Linked DNA regions of Halorussus limi. The main gene of each other region encodes a partner of the protein of the gene in region 2 in a complex. Links are inferred from orthologs where the notes say so. Each region holds a gene or a part of one and is shown on either strand. Other genes may lie near its edges.

Evidence for each region. Proteins that work in one complex are often made in the same cells at the same time.
Region 1: the proteins of M0R89_RS09085 (region 2) and rpl12p are in contact, whole or in part, in a crystal structure (PDB 5H7L), measured with the Pyrococcus horikoshii proteins. The link is inferred for Halorussus limi from one-to-one orthologs. Residues at the interface, in WP_048053510.1 of Pyrococcus horikoshii: Pro161, Met164, Met165, Phe168, Ser169, Ile172, Val195, Glu196, Phe202, Leu211, Ser212, Val213, Met216, Lys222, Phe223, Asn224; in WP_010886059.1 of Pyrococcus horikoshii: Leu100, Ala101, Gly102, Leu103, Ser104, Ala105, Leu106, Phe107, Gly108.

What each region holds. Positions count from the first base shown.
Region 1 is NZ_CP096659.1:2,556,111-2,558,849, forward strand. It holds rpl12p (50S ribosomal protein P1), read right to left. Parts: upstream 1,673-2,739; coding sequence 1,328-1,672; downstream 1-1,327. Other genes in the region: meaB (methylmalonyl Co-A mutase-associated GTPase MeaB), read right to left, coding at 1-670; M0R89_RS13250 (cobalamin B12-binding domain-containing protein), read right to left, coding at 667-1,083; M0R89_RS13260 (50S ribosomal protein L10), read right to left, coding at 1,697-2,734; M0R89_RS13265 (50S ribosomal protein L1), read right to left, coding at 2,736-2,739. UniProt on the Methanocaldococcus jannaschii protein: Forms part of the ribosomal stalk, playing a central role in the interaction of the ribosome with GTP-bound translation factors.
Region 2 is NZ_CP096659.1:1,766,842-1,775,177, forward strand. The notes cover bases 3,358-6,282. They hold M0R89_RS09085 (elongation factor EF-2), read left to right. Parts: upstream 3,358-3,689; coding sequence 3,690-5,876; downstream 5,877-6,282. Other genes in these bases: M0R89_RS09080 (DUF5781 family protein), read right to left, coding at 3,358-3,489; M0R89_RS09090 (hypothetical protein), read left to right, coding at 6,037-6,174. Outside these bases: M0R89_RS09060 (pyrroloquinoline quinone-dependent dehydrogenase), read left to right, coding at 1-870; M0R89_RS09065 (30S ribosomal protein S12), read left to right, coding at 1,055-1,483; M0R89_RS09070 (30S ribosomal protein S7), read left to right, coding at 1,486-2,103; M0R89_RS09075 (cupin domain-containing protein), read right to left, coding at 2,200-2,529; more of M0R89_RS09080, read right to left, coding at 2,719-3,357; M0R89_RS09095 (hypothetical protein), read right to left, coding at 6,336-6,494; M0R89_RS09100 (amino acid-binding protein), read left to right, coding at 6,648-7,190; M0R89_RS09105 (homoserine dehydrogenase), read left to right, coding at 7,187-8,131; tuf (translation elongation factor EF-1 subunit alpha), read left to right, coding at 8,312-8,336. UniProt on the Methanocaldococcus jannaschii protein: Catalyzes the GTP-dependent ribosomal translocation step during translation elongation.

The DNA of each region.
Region 1 (2,739 bases), 790 kb from region 2 along the record:
GACTGGCGGTGTTGTCCTGTTGCATGTGGACCATCTCCCGGAGTTCCTGCACGGTGCGGTCCGCGCCGTCGAGGTCGGCCTTGTTGACGACGAACACGTCGGCGATTTCGAGGATGCCCGCCTTCAGCATCTGGACGTCGTCGCCGCTCCCCGGCGGGACCAGCACCGCGACGGTGTCCGCGGACTTCACGATGTCTATCTCGTTCTGGCCGGCGCCGACCGTCTCGATGAGTATCTTGTCCTTGCCGAACGCGTCGAGGGCCTTGACGGCGTCGGTGGTGGCGGTCGAGAGGCCGCCGAGCGTGCCCCGGGCCGACATCGACCGGAAGAACACGTCCATGTCGCCGACGTTGCTCGCCATCCGGATGCGGTCGCCCAGTACGGCGCCGCCCGTGAACGGCGAGGAGGGGTCGACGGCGATGACGCCGACCGTCTCGCCGCGCTCGCGGTAGTAGTTCGCCATCTTGTCCACGAGCGTCGACTTGCCGGCGCCGGGGCTCCCCGTGATACCGACGACCTCGGCGTCGCCGGTGTGCTGGTGGAGTTGCGAGACCAGGTTCCGGTAGCCCGGTGCGCGGTTCTCGATTTTGGTGATGACGCGGGCGAGCGCCCGGTGTTTGCCCGCCAGCAGGTCCTCGACCAGTTCGGCGTGGTCGGGTTCGCCGCTCATCGCTCGGGAGCGTTCTCGCGGACGAACTCGATGGTCTCTTCCATCGGGGTGCCGGGGCCGAACACCTCGGCGACGCCCAGTTCCTTGAGTTCCGCCTTGTCGTCGTCGGGCACGACACCGCCGACGAGAATCAGCGTGTCCTCGAAGGCGTCGTACTCTTTCAGTCCGTCGATAATCTTGGGAACGAGGGTGTTGTGGGCGCCCGAGAGGATGGAGATGCCGAGGACGTTCACGTCCTCTTGGACCGCGGCCTGCACGATTTCGTCGGGCGCGTTGTGGAGGCCGGAGTAGATGACCTCGAACCCGGCGTCGCGGAACGCCCGCGCGATGACGTGTGCGCCGCGGTCGTGACCGTCGAGTCCGACCTTGGCGACGAGACAGCGAATCGACTGCTGTTCCTGGTCTGCGCTCATACCCGTCAATTCTTGCCGTCAGACTTTGACCCTTACGGAAACTTCACTGAAAGTTCATTTGGGTTCGTGAAATCGAAATTGTGGAACGGCGCCGACGGTCGCTCGCCCGACACTCCGCGCCGGCTTTCGTGCGTCGCGACTCCTCGGCGTCGCTCGCGAGTGCGTCGCCGACTCTCCGACCGACGGCAGACACCCGTGGCTACCCGGTAGCGCGCGAAAGAAAAATCGAGTGTCGGAGTCGAGTTTACCCGAAGAGTTCGCCGAGACCCTCGCCGCTGGCCTCGTCGTCCTCGTCGTCGTCGCCTTCGTCTTCGTCGGCCGCTTCCTCTTCGGCCTCGTCCTCGTCGGCGCCCTCGTCCTCGGCACCGCCCTCTGCGGCAGCGCCGCCCGCTGCGGCACCGCCAGCGGGCACGGCCGCGGCCTGCTCGACGGCCTCGTCGATGTCGACGTCCTCGAGCGCGGCGACGAGCGCCTTGACGCGGGACTCCTCGACGTCGACGCCCGCGGCCTCGAGCACGTTGGTGAGGTTCTCTTCGTTGATCTCTTCGCCCGATTCGTTCAGGATGAGTGCGGAGTAAACGTATTCCATTGTTAGTAGTTGTGTGGTAGTTAGTTATCCGAACATCGCGCCGAGCGCGTCGCCGCCGTCGTCGCCGTCGTCGTCCTCCTCGTCGTCTTCGGCGTCGGCGTCCTCGGCCTCGGTGTCGGATTCGGTTTCTTCGTCGGTCGATTCCTCGTCGGCGCCGCCCGCGGCGGGAGCTTCGACGTCGGAGAGCTCCTCGGGGAGCGCCTCCTCGTCGTCGATCTGCGCAGCGAGCGCACGAACCTGTCCGTCCGCCTTGCTCACGAGGTCCGGCACGACGTCCGGGCTCTCGATTTCGGCCTGGAGACCGAGGCTCTTGGCCTCGCCCTCGGCCTTCTGGACGAGCGTCGGCGCGGTCTGGGCGGTCGGGTAGACCGCGTTGACCGAGAGGTTCCGGGCGCGGGCCGCGGCGGCCTCGATGTCCGCGCGGTACTCCTCGACGTCGATGGCCAGTTCGTCGGCCTCGAACAGGACGCCGTCGGAGAAGACGCCGCGAAGGTCCAGTCCCACTTCCTTCGGCTCCATGCCGAGTTCCGCGAGGACGTTGGCCACGTCTTCGGACACCTCGTCGCCTTCCTCGGCGACGACGCTGTCCTCGGTGACGTGGATGGACCCTTCCATGATGCGGGCCGCGGCACCGATGCTCTGGAGTTCGCCCACGAACGGACCGGGGTCGACGCCCGTGTCACCCTCGGGGATGACGATTTCGTTGGGCGCGACCTCGCCCGCGCCGATGGGGGCGGGACTCTTCGAGGCTTCGAGCTGCTGGAACAGCCCGAACGGGTTGTCGTTCGTGCCGATGAGCCCGACTTCGCCGGAGATGTACTGCTTCAGCTCCTCGACGCCCTCGTCGACTTCGTCGAGGGCGCGTTCGAGCAGCGTGTTCCGGCTGATGCGCAGTTCCGCGCTCCCGTGGAGGTTGCGCCGCATCGTCTGTAGCTGGCGCGACGGGATGCCCGTCACGTTGACGATGCCGACGCTACTGTACCCTTCGATGAGGTCGACGATGTCGTCGACCTCCTCTTTCTTCCACTGGGGGATGGTCTCGGTCTTGCGTTCGGCCGACATGTTAG
Region 2 (8,336 bases):
CCCGGCCCGGACGTGAACGGCATCGTCCGGCCGGGACCGAACCCCTACTCCGACGCGGTCGTCGCGCTCGACACCCAGTCGGGCGACGTCCAGTGGTACTTCCAAGAGGTCCAACACGACTGGTGGGACTGGGACGCCTCCACGCCGCCGGTGCTGTTCGAGACCGAGGTGGACGGCGAGAACCGAAAGGTCGTCAGCCACCCCGGCAAGACCGGGTGGAACTACCTCCTCGGGGCCGAGGACGGCAAGCTCTACGAGCGGAGTCGGGAGTTCTGCCAGCACCTCAACATGTGGCACCTCCCGCAGGACAACCTCGAAGACACGCCGTGGGTCATGCCGTCGGCCGACGGCGGGTCCGAGTGGAACCCGATGTCCTACAGCCGCCAGACCGGGAACGTCCACGTCAAGGCGATGAACTACCCGAGCAAGTTCCAGTGGGACCCGGTCGACGGGTGGGAGTACCCCTCGACGTACCTCGGCGGAACCTTCACCGTCTACCCGGCGATGAGCGACCCCGGTCCGGCACCCGACGAGTGGAACGGCCAGAAGGCCATCTTCTCGGCGGTGGACCCGGTCAGCGGCGACGTGGTCTGGCAGAAGCGGTGGGAGGAGTTCTCGATGGGCGGGTCGATGAGCACGACGACCGGCCTGACCTTCGTTGGTAACGGGTCGGGCGAGTTCATCGCGTACGACTCCGAGGACGGCGAACGCCTCTGGCAGCACCAGCTCAACGCTTCGGTCAACGCCTCGCCGATGAGTTGGTACGACCCCGGCGTCGGCAAGCAGTACGTCGCGGTGCAGGCGGGCGGAGGCGGACTCCGGTCGGCCAACGACGGAAACACCGTCGCCGTGTTCTCGCTAGAGCAGTAGCCTCGCGGGCCTCTCTTTCGGCCTGCGAGTGAATCTCCTGACCGAACCGAACCTAAGCGGCGCGCAAAACGTTTCGCTGAAACGCTCTCAGATTCCGTAATCGACCCCGTTACAGCGATGTGCGACCGTCTCGCCCGTTCCAAAGAGGGAGGCTTAAGTAGCTCGGACAGGTAGCCCACAGCATATGGCGAATGGCAAGTACGCAGCTCGCAAGCTGAGGAAGGACCGCCAGAACCACCGGTGGTCCGACTCCGATTACGCTCGACGCGAGCGCGGCCTCGGGGAGAAGTCCGACCCCCTCGAAGGCGCGCCGCAGGGCCGAGGTATCGTTCTCGAAAAAGTTGGCATCGAGGCCAAGCAGCCCAACTCCGCCATCCGGAAGTGCGTCCGGGTCCAGCTCATCAAGAACGGCAAGCAGGTGACTGCCTTCTGTCCCGGCGACGGTGCCATCTCGTTCATCGACGAACACGACGAGGTCACCATCGCGGGCATCGGCGGCGCGAAGGGTCGCGCGATGGGCGACCTCTCGGGCGTCAACTACAAGGTAGAGAAAGTCAACGGCGTGAGCCTCGAAGAACTGGTTCGCGGAAACGCTGAGAAGCCGGTGCGCTAATCATGGCAGCAGAAGACCAGCCCGAACCCGACAAACCCGCGGGCACGGACGAAGAGGGAACGGCCGTCGCGAAACTGTTCGGCGAGTGGGACATCACCAACATCGAGTACGACGACCCCTCGACCGAGCGCTACATCACGGTGACGCCGGTCGCCCACACGATGGGTCGCCACGCCTCCAAGCAGTTCCAGAAGAGCGAGGTCTCGGTCGTCGAGCGTCTCATCAACCGACTGATGCAGACCGAGGAGAACACCGGCAAGAAGCAGAAGACGATGCAGATCACCCGCGAGGCGTTCCAGAAGATTCACGACCGCACCGAGGAGAACCCGGTGCAAGTTCTCGTCACCGCCGTCGAGAACGCCGCCCCGCGCGAGGAGACCGTCCGCCTGAAGTACGGTGGCATCTCGGTCCCGAAGGCCGTGGACGTGGCGCCCCAGCGCCGCGTCGACCAGGCCCTGAAGTACATCGCCGAAGGCGTCCACGGCTCGTCGTTCAAGACCTCGACCGACGCCGCCGAGGCGCTGGCCGACCAGCTCGTCGGCGCGGCCGACTACGACGTTCAGACCTACGCTATCAACCAGAAAGAAGAGACGGAGCGCGTCGCGGCCGCGGCCCGCTAACTCGGTTCTTCTCTCTCGGTTTCGCTTCTCGGTAGTCGCGACTGTCGGCGGCCACGTCTACGGGGGTTGTCGGCGAACGGAAGCGTCCACCTCGGCCTACGCCTCGCCCGACGCGCCGACGAGCACGAACCTGCTCTCGGTGTCGCCGTTGTGAATCTGGCGAGTCGCCTCGGCCGGAATCCGGAGGGCTTCGCCCGACTCCAGTTCCACGTCCTCGCCCTCGACGGTGACGGTGGCCTCCCCGTCGAGCAGGAGGTAGACTTCCTCTTGGCCGTCCTCGGCGTGGTCGTGTTCCTTGCCGGTCCATCCCGGGTCGGCGTCGAGGACGGACACGCCCAACTTCTCGCAGTCGAGGGGGTCTCGGAGGAAGCGCAGTCCCTCGCCTACCGGTTCGACGTCGTGGGAATCGACTTTGGTGTACGACATCGGCGGACGTACGACCGATAGCGTGTTTAGCTTGGCGACGCCGGCAGTACGCGGCCCCGGTCGAAACCGCGGTGTCGAGTCAGTTCGAGATGTAGCGCCGGTTCGTGACGGCCCTGCTCGTCGTCGCCGGTCTCGTCCTGCTGGTCGCGCCGAGCGTCCTGCTCGCGCTGGCCGAGTTGGCGTAGTCGGTTAGTCCGCCGCTTTCTCGCCGCCGCCGACCGCGTACTCGCGGGTCGCCTCGACCAGCGAGCGGCGGTACTCGCTCTCGTCGGGGTCGGGTCCGAGCGACTTGAACCGGTGTTTGAACGCCGAGAGACTGACCTCGGGCGCGTCGTTCGCGGCCGCGTGTGCGAAGTCGTACAGTCGGTGGTCCGAATCCACGAGGTCGTGGCGCTCGACCAGTGCGAGCGCGAACGCGGCGTTGACCGCGGTTATCTCGGGGTCGGCCGTACTGGTGATGCGGAGTCCGTCCCGGCCGCGAGTCGGGCCGTCCTGCGCTCTCGCGGGTCGGTCTGCGACCGCCGCGGCGAGTTCGGATTCGAGGAACGAGACGAGTTTGTCGGTCGGGCCGACCCGGAGCGTGATGTCGTCGGCGTAGATGTCCTTCATGTGGTTGGCTATCTGGTAGCAGTGGGCCACCCGCCTGCGCTCGACCGACTTCCCCGAGAGCGCGAGGAACAGTACTTCCTCGGTCGATTGGGTGTGAGACGGGTGGGCCTGCTCGTGGCGGGCCATGTGGGCGAACTCGTGAAGCGCGAGTTCCGGGGCCATCGCGCTGGTCGCTGCCTGCCGGGAGATGTTCAGGACGTGGTCGTCGGGGTGGGAAGTCCACGTCCGCTCGTCGGGGTTCTCCCGGACGTGGACGTGGACTGGCGAGTCGAGGTCGTGTTCGGTCTCGAAGATGTCGCGGGCGCGGAGGAAGGGCGCGGCCGGACCCGGACCGTGGACGTGAACCTCCATGCGTATCTGTGGCAAGGCTTCGACCGGTATGACTCTTGCGTTGGTTGCGACGAGTTGCCGGTGCCTGTCGCGCTCGACTCGGAATTCAGGCCGTGCCAACGTCCGACGTCGTTCGGCCTACGCGCCTACGCCACTCCCTCACACGGTCGCTCGTGGCGAAACACTACGCTTTTCAACTTCCTTCGGGTAGAAGACCCATAATGGGAAGACGAAAGAAGATCGTCGAACAGTGCGAGCGACTGATGGACGAACCGGAGAACATCCGGAACATCGCTATCGCCGCACACGTCGACCACGGTAAGACCACGCTGACGGACAACCTTCTCGCTGGCGCCGGCATGATCGCCGACCAGGGCGAAGCGACGCAGCTGATGATGGACACCGAAGAGGACGAGCAGGAACGCGGTATCACCATCGACGCCGCGAACGTGTCCATGACTCACGAGTACGACGACACCGACCACCTCATCAACCTCATCGACACGCCGGGCCACGTCGACTTCGGTGGCGACGTGACCCGAGCGATGCGCGCCGTCGACGGCGCGCTCGTGGTGGTGGACGCGGTCGAGGGCGCGATGCCCCAGACCGAGACCGTCCTCCGACAGGCGCTCCGCGAGGGCGTCAAGCCCACCCTGTTCATCAACAAGGTCGACCGCCTCATCTCGGAACTCCAAGAGGGTCCCGAGGAGATGCAGCGCCGCCTGCTCAGCGTCATCGACGACGTGAACGAGCTTATTCGCGGCATGACCGAGGAGATGGACGACATCGAAGACTGGACGGTCTCCGTCGAGGAGGGCACCGTCGGCTTCGGGTCCGCGCTCTACAAGTGGGGCGTCTCGATGCCCTCGATGCAGCGCACCGGGATGGACTTCGGCGACATCATGGAGTTGGAGCGCGCCGACAAGCGCCAGGAACTCCACGAGCGCACACCGCTGTCGGACGTCGTGCTCGACATGGTCTGTGAGCACTTCCCGAACCCCATCGACGCCCAGCCCCGTCGTATCCCGCGCGTCTGGCGCGGCGACGACTCCTCGGACCTCGCCGAGGGGATGCGCCTCGTCGACGAGGAAGGCGAAGTCGTGCTGATGGTCACCGACATCGGCGTCGACCCCCACGCCGGCGAAATCGCCGCGGGTCGCGTCTTCTCCGGCACGCTGGAGAAGGGCCAAGACCTCTACGTCTCCGGAACGGCCGGAAAGAACCGCGTCCAGAGCGTCGGCATCTACATGGGCGGCGAGCGCGAGGAAGTCGACCGCGTGCCCGCCGGGAACATCGCGGCGGTCACCGGTCTCAAGGACGCCATCGCGGGTTCCACCGTGTCCAGCGTCGAGATGACGCCGTTCGAGTCCATCGAACACATCTCGGAGCCGGTCATCACGAAGTCCGTCGAGGCGAAGAACATGGACGACCTGCCGAAGCTCATCGAGACGCTCCGACAGGTCTCCAAGGAAGACCCGACCATTCAGGTCACGATTAACGAGGACACCGGCGAGCACCTCATCTCCGGACAGGGTGAGCTTCACCTCGAAGTCATCACTCAGCGCATCGAGCGCAACCAGGGCATCCCGGTCAACACCGGCGAACCCATCGTCGTCTTCCGCGAGGCCATCCAGGAGACCACCGACGTCATCGAGGGCATCTCGCCGAACCGCCACAACCGGTTCTACATCCAGGCCCAGCCGCTCACCGAAGAGATTATCGAGAAGATCAAGCGCGGCGACGTGTCGATGGACATGCCCGAGCAGGAGCGCCGTGAGGCGCTTCAGGAAGCGGGCATGGGCAAGGACATGTCCCAGAACGTCGAGCACATCCACGGGACCAACATCCTCATCGACGACACGAAGGGTATCCAGCACCTCAACGAGACGATGGAACTCGTCATCGAGGGTCTCGAAGAGGCGCTCGACGACGGCCCGCTGGCGGCCGAACCCGTTGAGGGGACGCTCCTCCGTCTGGAGGACGCGAAGCTTCACGAGGACACCATCCACCGCGGCCCGGCGCAGGTCATCCCTGCGGTCCGTAACGCCGTCCACAACGCCCTCGTGCAGGGTGAGGTCCGGATGCTAGAGCCGATGCAGGACGTGCGCATCGACGTGCCCAACGAGTACATGGGCGCCGCCTCCGGCGAGATTCAGGGTCGCCGTGGCCGCGTCGACGACATGTACCAGGAAGGCGACCTCATGGTCGTCGAGGGCATCGCGCCGGTCGACGAGATGATCGGCTTCTCCTCGGACATCCGGAGCGCCACCGAGGGCCGCGCGTCGTGGAACACCGAGAACGCCGGCTTCGAGGTCATGGCCGACAACCTCCAGCGCGAGACCATCATGGAGATTCGAGAGCGCAAGGGCATGAAGCTCGAACTCCCCGAGGCCATCGACTACATCTAAGCGTCGCGGTCTCCTCTCTCCGTTTCTTCTCCTCTCGCTTTCGCGGTCTTCTTTCGGTTCGCAACACAGGCCGACCCTGAGAGACTTCTGCTGTCGCCTGAATCCGGCGTAGGCGGTGTATAATAAAGTCATTCGTTACCACACGTCTACTCGTCCAACCATGGTCTCTCTCGTCACCCTGTTCTGGGTCGGGGTCGTCGCGCTCCTGTGGGTCGGTCTCGTCGCGGCCATCTGGGCGCTCGTGTCCGCCGGCAGCGAGTACCCACAGGAGGTCCCACAGACGCCGACCAACGACTGAGTCGTCGGGAGTCGCCCGCAGGTAGCGACGCCGTTCGCTCTTCCTACTCGTCTCTGTTTTCCCACTCGTCTCTATTCTCTCAGTCCGTCCGTAATTGGTAGTTCCGCTGCGACTCGGCCGCGCTTGCACGCGCTCCGGCGGATGCGGTCCGGTCGGCGCGGCTATCGCTGGCCGCGGAGGACGACCTCCGCGTCGCAGACCGGACAGGTGGTTCGCTCGCTCGCGTCGAACGGCGAACTGCAGAACGCGCAGACGTGTCGGTCGGTGTCGGTCGGTTCGTCGTCGGTCGAGCGGATGGCGGTCATCGGTCCGTCACGCACGACGCTTCGACCCGGGATTGTTATACAGTCGCTAGCTAGACGTTAGCACGTTACTTCGGCGCGCTACGTTTCCGTTTCGCCCGCCGGCCGCTCCGCACTATTTGGGAACGACTGAAGCCTTATGCTCGCCCGCGAGTGAGACAACGAGTAACGATGAGTGACGACACGAGCGCTACCGACCCGCGGGCCTACACGGTCCGACTCGAACTAGTCGACGAACCCGGCGAGCTGTTGGGCGCGCTCGAACCCATCGCGGCCAACGGCGGCAACCTGCTCTCGGTGTTCCACGAGCGGGGGTCGCTCACGCCGCGGGGTCACATCCCGGTCGAAGTCGACCTCGAGTGCCCGCCCGACCGCTTCGACGCCGTCGTCTCCGGTCTCCGCGAGGCGGGAGTCAACGTGATTCAGGCGGGCGCGGAGCGCTACGGCGAGGAGGTGACGGTCCTGCTCGTCGGCGACGTCATCGAGAGCGACCTCTCCGACACCCTCTCGTCCATCGAGTCGAAGGCGGACGCCTCCATCTCGGACGTGTCGCTGTCCGCGCCGGGCGGCACGAGCGACGTGTCGAGCGCACGACTCCGCCTCGCGGCCGAGACCGGTTCGACCGGCGCGGTGGTCGGCGCGGTCCGGGAGGTCGCAGAACGGAAGGAGTTGCGCGTGGTCGAACCCCTGGCGGAACTGGAGGGGTCGGCGTGAAACTGGCTATTCTCGGCGCGGGCGCGGTCGGCCGGTCGGTCGCGGAACTCGCGGGCGAGTACGGCCACGAGGTCACGGCGCTGGCCGACTCGACCAGTGCTGCAGTGGACCCGGGGGGAATCGACGTGGCGGACGCGCTCGCGGAGAAGGACGAGACCGGTCGCGTCGGGTCGGCCGCGCCCGCGGACGCGCTCGACGCCGAGTACGACGCGCTGGTCGAGGCGACTCCGACGACGCTCGGCGACGCCGAACCCGGATTCGGACACGTCCGCGCGGCGCTCGAAGCCGACCGCCACGTCGTGCTGGCGAACAAGGGACCGGTCGCCGAGCGCTACACCGACCTCCGGGAACTGGAGCGCGAGAGCGAAGGGTCGGTCAAGTTCGAGGCGACGGTCGGGGGCGCGATTCCGGTCCTCTCGACCGTCGAGAGCTACGGCCCCGACACCATCTCGGCCGCGCGCGGGGTCCTCAACGGGACCGCGAACTTCGTCCTCTCGCGAATGGCGGCCGAGGGACTGGGTTACGAACACGTCCTCGCCGAGGCCCAAGACCTCGGCGTCGCCGAGGCCGACCCCTCGTTCGACGTGAACGGGACCGACGCGGCGCTCAAGTGCGTGATTCTGGCGAACGTCCTCGGCGACCGGGAGTACTCGCTCGACGACGCCGAGGTCGAGGGCATCGCGGAACTGCCGGGCAACGCGCTCGAACTCGCGGCCGAAGACGGCCGAACGGTCCGACTCATCGGCGAGGCGACGCCCGACGGCGTCCGAGTCGGCCCGCGACTCGTCCCCGAGAACGGCACGCTCGCGGTCTCGGGCACGCGCAACATCGTGCAACTGGAGACCGAACACGCGGGCCGACTCAACCTGAGCGGACGCGGCGCGGGCGGTCCGGAAACCGCGACCGCGGTTCTCGCGGACGTGAACCGACTCGAGCACTGAGACGACCGGCCGAGACTACGCGTTCTGTCCCGTTCGTTTCTCCGGCGTCAGCGGAAAATCGTGTGATGGTCTACCAATAACCGCGGGACGGCGGCGGGGTGGACAGCGTACCGTATCGAAATGGTTTTAACTGCTTCTGCCAAAAGATACCGACAGAGCGCGTCTGCGCGTGAGATACAAATGAGCGAAGACAAACCGCACCAGA